One region of the Lysinibacillus sp. EB271-A1-10B genome, then DNA from elsewhere that is predicted to be linked to it. Evidence: riboswitches for the same ligand, from Rfam matches in the RefSeq annotation. Region 1 holds a riboswitch; each other region holds the start of a gene.

Region 1 (3,157 bases):
AAGTTGCGCTTTTTATTCTACTCTTTATCGGAAGCCAAATGGTCCTTAGTCACTTTCTAGCAAAGGGGCTCGGTTTAGTAAAAACAGAGGCTGCGGTGTTTAAAAATAGCGTTGTCCTCATTAATTCAGGCAACTATGGTATTCCAGTTGCCCAAATGATTTTTGTGACTCAGCCGATTGGGGTAGCGATTCAAGTTATTCTCGTTATATTTCAAAATATGACGACGTATACTTACGGCTTGTACAATTTAATTTCTTCAACAAAATCAGGCATGTCAATTTTGAAAGATTTCCTCAAAATGCCTATTATTCATGCACTTATTATCGGCGTTACTATGAACTATTTTAATATCCCTATTCCACAGTTCGTAAAAATTCCGATAGACCATGTGGCAGATGGCTTTATCGCTGTGGCATTAATAACTTTAGGGGCACAGCTATCCCAACTTGAAATAAAATCTATGTTTAATAAGATGGTATACATTAGTTGTTTTACACGATTAATCATAGGGCCTGCCGTTGCATTGCTTATCATTTTTGCGCTTGGTCTTGACGGTGTCGTGGCACAATCACTTTTTATAGCTAGTTCGTTCCCGACATCGCGAAATAGTTCCAGTCTGGCATTAGAATATGACGTAGAATCGGCAACTGCTGCACAAACAGTTTTATTTTCAACGATTGTGAGCTGTATTACAGTGACAATTGTAATTTATGTAGCGGAGTTGTTGTTTACCTAACAGTTGGGTGTCATATAGTATAAAAGATAAGGTGGAAAGCTTTTCAGGAGTTAGGGGCTCTTTTTCTGAATTAAAAGCTAGTGATTTATATTTGTTAAAACAAGATATAAGTTGATTGGAGTGGAGGCTGGGCGACTCCTTGGGGATTAGCGTCACAGATGAGACCCTGCAGCGAAGCGAAGCGGCTCATCGGACGCCCCTAGGAAAGCGCCCAGCCAGAACGAAAATCAACCGCACGTTATGGTGATAATCCAAAAATAATCAAATGAAGCTTCCATCTATTAGCAATATCTGCTACACTAGCATCAAACTTAATAGTATTAACTAGGGGAGTCTGATGAGTCAGGCTGAGAGGGAAACGCATAGAGGTTTCTTGACCCTTTGGACCTGATCTGGCTCATACCAGCGTGGGAAAGTTAACCATTATTGCACACTATGTTATTTGCAATAACTATACCTTTACATTCTTAGCCGGATCCAAAAATTTTTTGGATTCGGCTTTCGTTTTGTTGGGGTGAGCTAGATTCGGTCCTTGTATAAATGTAAAAGGGAGCGAAGTAGTTTATGACAACAGTTAGCGAAAAGAATATTACGATTATGTCAAATTTTGAAGGAAGTAAAAAAGTTTACGTAGAAGGTTCTCGATCAGATATTTTAGTGCCAATGCGTGAGATTGCTTTAAGTCCGACGACAGGAAGCTTTGGTGAGGAAGAAAATGCACCAGTGCGTGTTTATGATACGAGTGGCCCGTACACTGATCCTGCACATAAGGTGGACATTACGAAAGGATTGCCAGCTTTACGTAGTGCATGGATCAAAGAACGAGGTGACGTTGAAGAATACGAAGGTCGTACAATCAAGCCAGAAGATAATGGATTTCGCAAAGCTGATGATCCACGGATGAATGAAAATGTTTTTCCGGATTTATCTAGAAAGCCTTTACGTGCGAAGAAAGGTAAAAATGTAACGCAGCTTCACTATGCACGAAAGGGAATTATTACTCCAGAAATGGAATTTGTAGCGATTCGCGAAAATATGGATCCTGAGTTCGTGCGCTCAGAGATCGCGGCGGGGCGTGCAATTATGCCATCTAATATTAATCACCCTGAGGCAGAGCCGATGATTATTGGACGCAACTTCCATGTGAAAATTAACGCCAATATTGGAAATTCAGCGGTGACATCCTCTATTGCAGAAGAAGTAGAAAAAATGACGTGGGCTACACGCTGGGGTGCTGATAACATCATGGATTTATCCACGGGTAAACATATTCATACGACGCGTGAATGGATTATCCGTAATGCCGCAGTGCCAGTAGGGACGGTGCCGATTTATCAAGCGCTCGAAAAAGTAAATGGTGTGGCAGAGGATTTAACGTGGGAAGTGTATCGTGATACGTTAATCGAACAGGCAGAGCAAGGTGTAGATTACTTCACGATTCATGCAGGCGTATTGCTACGCTATGTGCCATTAACGGCTAATCGTGTAACTGGCATAGTGTCTCGGGGAGGCTCGATTATGGCACAATGGTGTTTATATCACCACCAAGAGAGCTTCTTATATACTCATTTTGAAGAAATCTGTGAAATTATGAAAACCTATGATGTTGCTTTCTCTTTAGGTGATGGTTTACGTCCTGGTTCTATAGCAGATGCAAATGATGAGGCTCAATTTGCGGAGCTGGAAACGCTAGGGGAATTAACACAAATTGCCTGGGAGCATGATGTACAGGTGATGGTAGAAGGACCGGGGCATGTGCCGATGCATCTTATTAAAGAAAACATGGACAAGCAGTTAGAGGTGTGTAAGGAAGCTCCTTTCTATACGTTAGGGCCGCTAACGACAGATATTGCTCCAGGCTATGACCATATTACATCAGCCATTGGAGCCGCGATGATTGGTTGGTATGGTACGGCAATGCTATGTTATGTAACGCCTAAAGAACATCTTGGCTTACCAAATCGTGATGATGTTCGTGTAGGGGTTATTACGTACAAAATTGCTGCACATGCGGCTGATTTAGCTAAAGGGCACCCGGGGGCACAGCAACGTGATGATGCACTATCAAAGGCGCGCTTTGAATTCCGCTGGCGCGATCAATTCAACCTTTCGCTAGATCCAGAGCGTGCAGTCGAATATCATGATGAAACATTGCCAGCAGAAGGAGCAAAAACGGCGCATTTCTGTTCAATGTGTGGACCTAAGTTTTGTAGTATGAAAATCTCACAGGATATTCGTACTTATGCAAAAGAAAAAGACTTAAATACAACTGAAGCAATCCATAAAGGTATGCAGGAGAAGGCGAAAGAATTTAAAAAGGCAGGCAGTCAAATCTATCAATAATTATTAGAGTGGGCTTGTGTCTATCAATATAGGCACAAGCCTTATTTTTGTTCATCATCAAAAGTAATGGATGACCT
Region 2 (3,157 bases), on a different contig from region 1:
ATAATAGATGATAGTAATAAAATATTACTATCATTACAAAGTGCTATCGATTTGGAGGTTCAAAAATGACCAATATAATGAATTCATTCGGTTTTCTAAGTTTTAAATTAGCGGAGGCTTTAGAGGGAAATCTCGAGCTATATATTAGCGAAAAATTTCACATGAAATCTAGAGAAGTCGGGATCATGATGGCTGTAAAAGACCAAAAGCTTAGCCAAATTCAAATAGGGCAGATTTTAAAGTTAGATAAAAATAGTGTCCGCTTTTTTATCGATGGTCTAGAAGAAAGAAAGTATGTTTATAGAGAAAAAAATCCAGAAAATAGAAGAGAAAATTTAATATGCCTTACGGAACAGGGTGAAAATTTGGCAGAAAAATTAATGAAGACCCTTGTGATTTCTGAGAATGAAGTTTTAAACGTACTCTCATTGGAAGAAAAAGAGCAATTAAAAAACATTATGAAAAAAGTATATGAAAATCGTTCATAGGGATTAAAACCTTATAAATAAAAAAGGAAAGGGTAATAGAGATATGAAGGCAGTAGAGGTTATGAAGGAGTATTTAAGAAGAGCGCAAGTAGAGGGGCACGACTTATCTGACATGTATGCAAATCATGGGGAATTGAAAAATTTTAAAGGTCAAACTTTTAAAGGAAAAAAAGAAATACAGAACTTTTACATGTCATCTATGCCGACAGGCTTTAAATTAACGATCCACAATATTGAAGGCGATGATATAGAAGCTAGAGCTATCATTTCGACTACTTGGGATGGTTTGCCAAACCCAGTGATTTTGGAAGAAAAGTTGATTCTTGAAAATGAAAAAATTAAATCATTTACAATGATCCCGAAATAAAAGGAGAAGGAAGCTATGTCAGTATATCCTAATAAAAATCCTCTTCCTACGCCTGAAAGAGACACGAAATACTGGATTGGCGTAGTATCTCTTAATCATGTACAAAAAGGGGTTAAGGGAGGGTTCGGCCAGTTATGTCATGGCAAAGAAAGACCTTTGAAACGAATGCAAAAAGGAGATTGGATCATTTATTATTCTCCTAAAAAAAGTCTAGATGGTAATGAACCTGTAAGAGCATTTACCGCAATTGGAAGGATAAAGGACGACCGAATATACGAGTTACAAATGGCGGAAAATTTTATTCCTTTCCGAAGAGATATAGACTTTTATAAAGATGCAAAAGCTGTACCAATAAAAAGAATCTTAGATTTTTTAGAATTTGTAGAAGATAAATCGAAATATGGCTATAAATTCAGATTTGGTCATTTTGAAATAAGCAAAAAGGACTTTTTATTAGTTGCTCATGAAATGGGATTACCGTTGAAGTATGGGTGAATTTGGTTGGACAAAAAACGTTACTTTCTTAATTCCCCTTAAGAAAATAACGTTTTTAAATTTGCCTAAATCTTTATTTAAGAAGAGTATTAAGGTTAGTTACAAATACTGTCTTGCGCAAATTGCTAGCAACGACAATGCCTAATACAGCACCAATAGTACTTGAAGTTAAAAAGGCTGGCATGAAAAATAAAGCAGCTACAGAAGTCCCCGTTAATAAATGTGCGTAGGGCACTGCAATGAGTGAGGCAATAATACCTGTCCCAAACATTTCACCGACACCTGCGAGCCATTGTTTGTCGCTGTATTTATAGGCAAGGGCGGCGCATAAAGCACCAATGACACTGCCAGGTATAGCTAATAATGAGCCTGTACCTGTTAAAATACGAATAATAGCTGTGATAAAGGCGATCATAACAGTAGGCACTGGTCCAAGAATAATCGCGCCAATAACATTAATGGCATGCTGTACAGGGTAGGCACGCGCAATTCCTGTCGGTATTGAAACGAAGGTAGAACCTGCTACGGCAATTGCTACTAATAAGGCCATGATTGTTAATTTTCGAATTGACATATTTTCCACTCCTATTTTGTATTTATTGAATTGCTAATAAACCAGAAAAAAGCCGCTCCCTATAAGCATTAGGAAGCGGCCTTGCATTTAAAATAGTAAAAAGCAAGTGTCGCCACTTCCCTCCGCTAGTGTGAACTAGATCAGGTTCAAAGGGTCCGTATATGACAATATGCGTCTCAGCCTTTTAAAGACTCCCCTAGTGGTAATGATTTTAACTCTTAATTTTTCTAATAATAACGTAGTCAAGACAGCCTGTTTCCCTCGATATACAAGGAGTTTAACAGGAGGAATCAATCATAGTTACTAACATTTTAGCACACTCGAAAGAACAGAGCTAGAACTGCCACATACTCAATGGATGGTCTACAAGTGTCGTCACTAAAGAAATAGGGAGGAATCCTTCAAGTGAAGAACTAAAGTTGAAGCGCGATCAATAATTTGTCGCCTTTTTATGTATTGAGTCTCTCCATTCCGTGTGCATGGTCAACAATATTTTTCAGCTTATTACACTCCACTATGCAGTCTTGTTGGAGGAAATGTGTAGGTATATAATGGAATATATACCGCGAAACTAACTAAAGGAAAACCAAAACCATGAATACCAAACAAACCAATACGAATCGTTTAAGACTCATGCCATTTCAAATGACGAGGGATATTTTAAAGGTGTGGAAGTATGCGTACCGTCCTTTTCTTTTATTTGAATTGATATACAAACTGCTAACGATAAGTGTATTTATCCCGTTGTTATCCATAATTTTCAACAAATTACTGGCTGTAGGGGGCTTCGAAGCAGCCGCCAATCATGACCTTCTGCGCTTCTTGTTCAGCAAATATGGCTTACTTAGTGTACTAGTAATGGTGCCAATTGCGATAATGCTCATTTACACAGAGTTCACGGTTCTCTTCTATATTGCGTACTACGGGATTCAGGAGAAGCGCCCACGAATCCGCCCTGTATTGTTCAAGGCAATCTCTAGCTTACCAGGCTTATGGCGCATCGGGGTTTTCGGACTTGCTCTCTATTTATTGCTCCTGTTCCCGCTACTTGATGCCAACATCGGCGGAACACTTTTACCTAATATGACAGTTCCAAACTTTATTACGGGCGAGCTGATGAAGACAACCTTCGGAACTATCGCTCTTGTTATCGTCGGACTGCTCATCTTGGCATTGAACTTAATCTGTATCTATGCTCTGCCGATTATGGTATTGGAAGGCAAGTATCGATTC
Region 3 (3,157 bases), on a different contig from region 1:
TTTTTGTGCCATCTACAATGAAATCTATTCCAAACAAAGAAGCTGAATGTTGAGGTATATCTTTTTCGAGACGAATCCCAATATAGTTTGATAAAGACTGTTCCAAGGTAAAGATCAAGATTGCTCCTAAAATATAAAACATAAATAGCTTATCTTTTAAAACGGTTGAATAAGTTTGAAACATTTCTACGGATGAAGATTTTTTCTTATGATGAGAAGACTTAGGTGAAGGCTCTGGTGAATAAGTTTCTGTGATGAAAAATACAGTCATAAAAACAGATAACAAAGTGACTAGTGAGATCCCAATAAATAATTCAAATAAGTAGTTTTTAAAAAGAAATGCCCCAACGATTCCACCAATTGCAGTTGATAAATTCCCTAACCAGTAGCTAATTGTAAATACGAGCTTTCTCGATTCAGAATTAGTAACATCAATCATCATAGCTTGTGCAGCTGGCTGAAACATGCCTCCACAAAACATATTAATGATGAAGAATGCTGCAGAAGTATAAGGAAGGTTAAACCAAGGGGAATTACAAAGTGCTATAAACAGATACGAAAGTAATAGTCCAATCTCAGAATAAATCATTATTTTTTTTCGCCCAATTTTATCTGAAATATGCCCTCCGATAAACCCTCCAAGGACCCCACTAATGACAATTATTATAAGAATAATAGCCGTTTTAGTAGCTCCGATATTTTGAGTAAAATAAATAGCCAGAAAAGGGATAACAGCCATAGAAATAAGACCGCCTAGAAATTGCATGACTAGGCGAAGTTTGATGTTGGGATGGATATCTCTCAATTTCATATAATCACTCCTATTTAATACTATATTGTCTACAGGTCCTGGCTGGGCAAAGGGGGAGAAGGCTTAGTTATTTTTGATAGGCCCAAATAATCTTAGAGCTTGTCTCGATATATCCTTCCGCATCACGTTTGTATATTCATCAATAAATGTTAAACGCATTCCGTTTAAGATGGATAAGTACGATTCAGCAATTAATGAAGGTGATTCTTCATAAAAGTAACCAAGCCTTTGACCTTCTTCAATAACCGGATAAATACTGTTTATAAATACTTTTACGAAATCATCTAGTTCTTTAAAAAGTTTTGGGAAACGATCAGGTCTTGCAAGAACCTGCTGAATGAGACGTAAGTATTCACTTTTCATTGAAAAAAGTTGTACATGACAATCTATCATTTCCTTCACAACTTCAAGAGGCTCACCTTTAAAGTGTTCTCCTATTTCAATAAAATAAGGTTTGATTTCCTTCAATGGCTCCAAAATAGCTGATTCATAAAGCGCTTCTTTTGAATCAAAATACGTAAATACGGTACCAAAACTAACACCAGCTTCTTTTGATATGTCGGCAACTTTTGTCTCCGCAAAACCAGTATCACTGTATAATTTAATGGCAGCGTTTAAGATAGTAGATCTTTTTCTTTTCTTTTTCTCATCATTAGTAAGTTTAGTTTCCATTTTAGATACTCCTTCCAAAATAAATGATTGATTGGTCAATCAAATTCTATTGTAATATGTTTCCATTGTCAATGTGTTTAAAGAATTTTTTGAATTTTATACCTAGTTATAACAGAAATACCTCAATGAAGGGCCATAGCAGTTAGATGATTAGAAATGAGGCAGCTTAATAATAATTCATCACTATCTGTAAACAGACCCTTGTCATTTCCGGATTGATATGGGTATAATAATCATCGAAAAGTTCATATGGAAAGAATGTAGGGGGGCTGGTAGTTGCCAGCTGAGATTGTGTCCGATAGACGCTGACCCTTTGAACCTGATTTGGCTCGTACCAGCGTAGGGAACATCTATTCAAAAAAGAAAATTTTTGATACTGATTGTAAAACGTCTGGGAGGAATCCTAGGCGTTTTTTATGTTTTCAGACTTTTGTTTCCCTCTGGTAAAGACATTCATTTATGAACACTTTCACACTACTTACTTGGAGGATTCAGCATGAAAAAATGGTTATTGGTCCTAATGGTTGCACTTTTTACATTAGTGGGCTGTAGCGAAAAAGAGGCTAAAAAGGATGCTAAAGGATTAACAAAAGTATCGGTAGTTCTTGATTGGACACCGAACACAAATCATACAGGTTTATATGTAGCTGAAAAACTTGGCTACTTTAAGGAACAAGGTTTAGATGTTGATATTTTATTACCTGGCGAAACGGGTGCAGATCAGCTTGTAGCATCAGGAAAGGCTCAGTTTGGCGTAAGCTATCAGGAAGGAATTACACAGGCGCGTGTGCAGGATGTACCATTAGTATCGATTGCAGCGATTATACAACATAATACTTCGGGTTTCGCATCTACCGCATCAAAAGGCATTACGTCACCAAAGGATTTTGAAGGGAAAACTTACGGTGGCTGGGGTGCACCGCTTGAAAAGGCTGTACTACAATCACTTATGCAAACAAAAAATGCGGATATTAATAAGTTAGATATCGTCAATGCAGGCGATTTAGATTTCTTCACTATGATGAAAAAAGATATTGATTTTGCGTGGATTTATTATGCATGGACAGGTATTGAAGCAGAACTTCGCGGCGAAAAGCTGAACATGCTTTATTTAACAGATTATAGTGAGCAATTAGATTATTACACACCTGTGCTTGCTACAAATGAAAAAATGATTCAGGATAATCCTGAGACGGTAAAAGCTTTTGTCGCTGCTGCAGCAAAGGGCTATGAATATGTAATAAAACACCCTAATGAGGCAGCTGATAGTTTACTAGAAGCGGTACCTGATTTAGATAAGAACCTTGTGCATAAAAGTCAGGAATGGCTAGCAGATAAGTATCAAGACGACGCTGCACAATGGGGCGAGCAAAAATTAGCTGTCTGGGAAAACTACGCGAAATGGATGGCCGATAACAAAGTTTTAGAGGGCGAATTTAACGCAAAACAAGCATTTACAAACGACTTTTTACCGAAAAAGGAGACAAAGTAATATGGCAAACTCTTTAATAAGTGTACAAATTATCCCGAAAACTGAAACATATGAAGATGTGATCCCGTTTGTCGATGCAGCGATTGCAGTGATCGACACTTCAGGGGTGAAATATGAAGTTCATCCATTAGAAACGACAATGGAAGGCGAGCTTACGACTTTGCTGCAAATTATTGAAAAAA
Region 4 (3,157 bases), on a different contig from region 1:
TGAAGAATTTGCTACTGGGAAGCGTAGCGTGTTGCAAATAGAAGCTTTACGGAAGGCATGCAGTGATTATGCTATGCAAATCCACACTTTACAGGTGCAAATTACTGAGGGAGCGAAGCACCTTAAAGGACAAGAGAAACAAGATTTAACGGCAATGGAAGAAAAGTTAGAGATGCTTCGTGTAACCTATGAGGAAGCCTTTAAAGTATTGCAGCAGATGGAAGGATTTGCGAAAGCTTGCACAGACTTTATCGAAAAAGTAGAGGAAGCGGAGCTGGAAATACGCTTACTTGAAAAAGAAGCGGGACGAGTAAAGGAACTTTATGCAATGTTAAATGGGCAAAATGTGAAAAAGCTGTCCTTTGAGCGTTATATTCAAATCAATTATTTAGATAAAATTACAGAGGCAGCAAATGTCCGGCTTTATCATTTATCCAACGGTCAATTTGAGCTACGACGTTCAGATCGTTTAGAAAAGCATGCTAAGCAAAGTGGACTTGGGCTAGATGTGTATGATGCCTATACAGACCAATTACGTGATGTAAAAACATTATCAGGGGGAGAAAAGTTTAATGCTTCTTTAAGTCTTGCCCTTGGGATGGCAGATGTCATTCAAAGCTTTCAAGGTAATATCCGTATTGAAACAATGTTTATTGATGAGGGCTTTGGTTCTCTTGATGAAGAGTCATTAAATAAGGCGATTGATACGCTTATTGATTTACAAGATTCTGGACGCATGATTGGCGTCATTTCGCACGTTGCAGAGTTAAAAGCTACAATGCCTGCAGTGTTGCACGTTGAAAAAACAATGAATGGTCACAGTCAAACATATTTTGAAGTGAAATAAAAAAGAGGCGTATTTCCGATGTGTGGAAATACGCCTTTTTATTACTTTTTATTTACGTTAGGATATGTTCCTTTTTTTGCAGCGATTACTTTTTTTACAATTGGAATAACGATTGGTGCTAATTTTACGGCGGTTTTGACAACTTTAGATACTTTCAAAAAATAACAGCTCCTTTTAGTACTCTCTGTTCAAGGTTGAAATGAAACTTATCGGATAACGCGAACTGCTTGAATAATATTCCAAATGACAATTCCGATTGAAACAAGAATGTAAATCAAAAATGAAACTAACCAAATGATAAGAAAAGAACTACTACCTGAATCTGGTTCAAAAGTGTTGAATGATAAAGTTGAGAAAATAAAGACTGCAAAAAATATTATTCCAAATACGACTGGGATTAAATGTGATATTAATGCTCGAAGAGAATGACTCTTTACGTCGTTATCTTTTGAAACAAAGTAAACGACTAATGGCACAATAAAGGGTGCAAAAAAGATACTGAGATAACTAAAGGCAGATAAAATTTTTTGGTTCTCCATAGTTGTACCTCCTTTTTAAATATTTACGCATGAAAAACAGTAAAGTTTCAAAAAAAATTAATGTGGAAGAGGTTGTAATCGTTACAGTGTTTGCGTACAATGAGGTTGTTCAACTAAATTAAGATGTAACGACCACAAGGGGAGCTGATGATGTCAGCTGAGACTGGGCACGTAATGCCTTAACTCTTTGAACCTGTAAGTTAACGCTTGCGTAGGGATGTGGATAGAAACCGACACTTTTACGATGTGAGGCTCTGTCCTGGCATCGTTTTTTTATCTTTATTGATGCTAGATAGGGACATATTTGCCAACTGATTTCTATTCCTGCTCTTGTATCCTACATCGGAACAAAGGAGAGAATAATTATGGACAATAAAAAACTATTAATGCTTGTGGAAATTGCGATATTCGCAGCGATTGGCCTTGTGCTTGATCAGGTTTCCTTTAAAGTATGGGCACAAGGAGGCTCTGTTAGTCTCGTAATGGTGCCAATAATGTTAATAGCATTTCGCTGGGGCCTTATTCCAGGCATGGTAACGGGTTTACTTATTGGTGTTATGCAAACAATGTTTGGTGCCTATATTATACATTGGCTTCAAGGAACACTTGATTATGGTGTTGCCTTTACGGTAGTAGGCTTAGCGGCCGTAGTGCGTGGGCCAGTGCTTGAGGCAGCAAAAGATTTAAACAAAAAGAAAATGGCGCTTTATATTATTGTAGGAACGGTATTAGCGGGCTTTTTACGTTATGCAGCACATACCATTGGAGGCGCTGTATTTTTCGCAGAGTATGCTGGCAATCAAAATGCATGGGTTTATTCAATCATCTATAATGGAACATATATGCTACCAGCAACGATTTTAACAGCGATTGTCGGTGTTTTGTTATTTACGGCAGCACCTCAATTAATGCAACGAAAATCATAATGATTATGCCCTTCACATGAGTGAAGGGTTTTTATTTTTAGGCTGTTAAAGATTGTTGCTATCAAAACATAAAGACAGATTAAATTTAGATACTGTGCAGTAATCAAGTTTCCCTTCCTAAGCAATTTCTCCATAGCTTTCAGTTATGACAAAAATTGCATTATTGAATAATCAATGGTAAAAATAGTTGAATGATGGTATATTATATAAATCTTTTGCCGATTTTACGAAAGGGAGCGCGTTAATGAATAAAACACTTGAAAATTTACAAAAAGAAATTATATTTGAAGCAAAAAAAGGATACCCCATTTTGCTTTCTGGCGCCGTTGTCTTTTTAATTTTCGCCTTTATGCCCTTAGTTTTCCCAATAGAAGCTATACGTTTAATTTGGATATTTGGCTTAGGTGTCATCTTTCCTATTGGGATTGTCATTAGTAAAATTCTGGGTGTTAATTTACTCTCTACTGACAACCCTTTAGGTACTTTAAGTGGAATAGTAGCAGCTCCTCAAGCTTTTTATATACCTGTATTTATAATTGTGTATATGAAAATACCTGAATACCTGCCCTTCACAATTGGCCTACTAGCAGGCTCTCATTTTCTGCCTTACATATGGATTTATAAAAGCAAAGCATATTTATTTGTTACTTTAGGAATCTGTCTTTCTGCTCTAATTTTAGGTGGCTTCTTTGTTGGTCAAGCTTTCACTCTAGTACCTTTAGCAATGTCTATTGTTTATGGAGTTGGTGCTCTTTTAATTCTAAGAGAACTCAAAGTCAGTCATGTTTAAGCACCTATTGTCAGTTGAATAACAGTAAACCACTGAATCTTTTTAAAAAGCATCT

Evidence for each region. Region 1 has a riboswitch for thiamine pyrophosphate ahead of thiC (phosphomethylpyrimidine synthase ThiC). Riboswitches for the same ligand answer to the same signal wherever they lie in the genome.
Region 2: it holds a riboswitch for thiamine pyrophosphate, as region 1 does, so the genes downstream of both, thiW (energy coupling factor transporter S component ThiW) here and thiC (phosphomethylpyrimidine synthase ThiC) in region 1, are expected to answer to the same signal.
Region 3: it holds a riboswitch for thiamine pyrophosphate, as region 1 does, so the genes downstream of both, AC3WSK_RS07050 (ABC transporter substrate-binding protein) here and thiC (phosphomethylpyrimidine synthase ThiC) in region 1, are expected to answer to the same signal.
Region 4: it holds a riboswitch for thiamine pyrophosphate, as region 1 does, so the genes downstream of both, thiT (energy-coupled thiamine transporter ThiT) here and thiC (phosphomethylpyrimidine synthase ThiC) in region 1, are expected to answer to the same signal.

What each region holds. Positions count from the first base shown of each region.
Region 1 is NZ_JBYTDL010000019.1:75,840-78,996, forward strand. Features, by position in the region: gene AC3WSK_RS19950 (AEC family transporter) at 1-737, shown strand, start outside; TPP riboswitch at 1,054-1,168, shown strand; gene thiC (phosphomethylpyrimidine synthase ThiC) at 1,302-3,080, shown strand.
Region 2 is NZ_JBYTDL010000001.1:460,100-463,256, reverse strand. Features, by position in the region: gene AC3WSK_RS02190 (MarR family winged helix-turn-helix transcriptional regulator) at 66-488, shown strand; gene AC3WSK_RS02185 (ketosteroid isomerase family protein) at 532-855, shown strand; gene AC3WSK_RS02180 (EVE domain-containing protein) at 871-1,350, shown strand; gene thiW (energy coupling factor transporter S component ThiW) at 1,424-1,924, opposite strand; TPP riboswitch at 2,025-2,132, opposite strand; gene AC3WSK_RS02170 (glycerophosphoryl diester phosphodiesterase membrane domain-containing protein) at 2,519-3,157, shown strand, end outside.
Region 3 is NZ_JBYTDL010000003.1:367,968-371,124, reverse strand. Features, by position in the region: gene AC3WSK_RS07060 (MFS transporter) at 1-811, opposite strand, end outside; gene AC3WSK_RS07055 (TetR/AcrR family transcriptional regulator) at 875-1,483, opposite strand; TPP riboswitch at 1,736-1,846, shown strand; gene AC3WSK_RS07050 (ABC transporter substrate-binding protein) at 1,980-2,975, shown strand; gene AC3WSK_RS07045 (thiamine-binding protein) at 2,977-3,157, shown strand, end outside.
Region 4 is NZ_JBYTDL010000016.1:73,102-76,258, forward strand. Features, by position in the region: gene AC3WSK_RS18470 (AAA family ATPase) at 1-847, shown strand, start outside; gene AC3WSK_RS18475 (hypothetical protein) at 889-1,005, opposite strand; gene AC3WSK_RS18480 (magnetosome magnetite crystal formation protein family) at 1,054-1,386, opposite strand; TPP riboswitch at 1,514-1,621, shown strand; gene thiT (energy-coupled thiamine transporter ThiT) at 1,752-2,312, shown strand; gene AC3WSK_RS18490 (DUF7010 family protein) at 2,557-3,102, shown strand.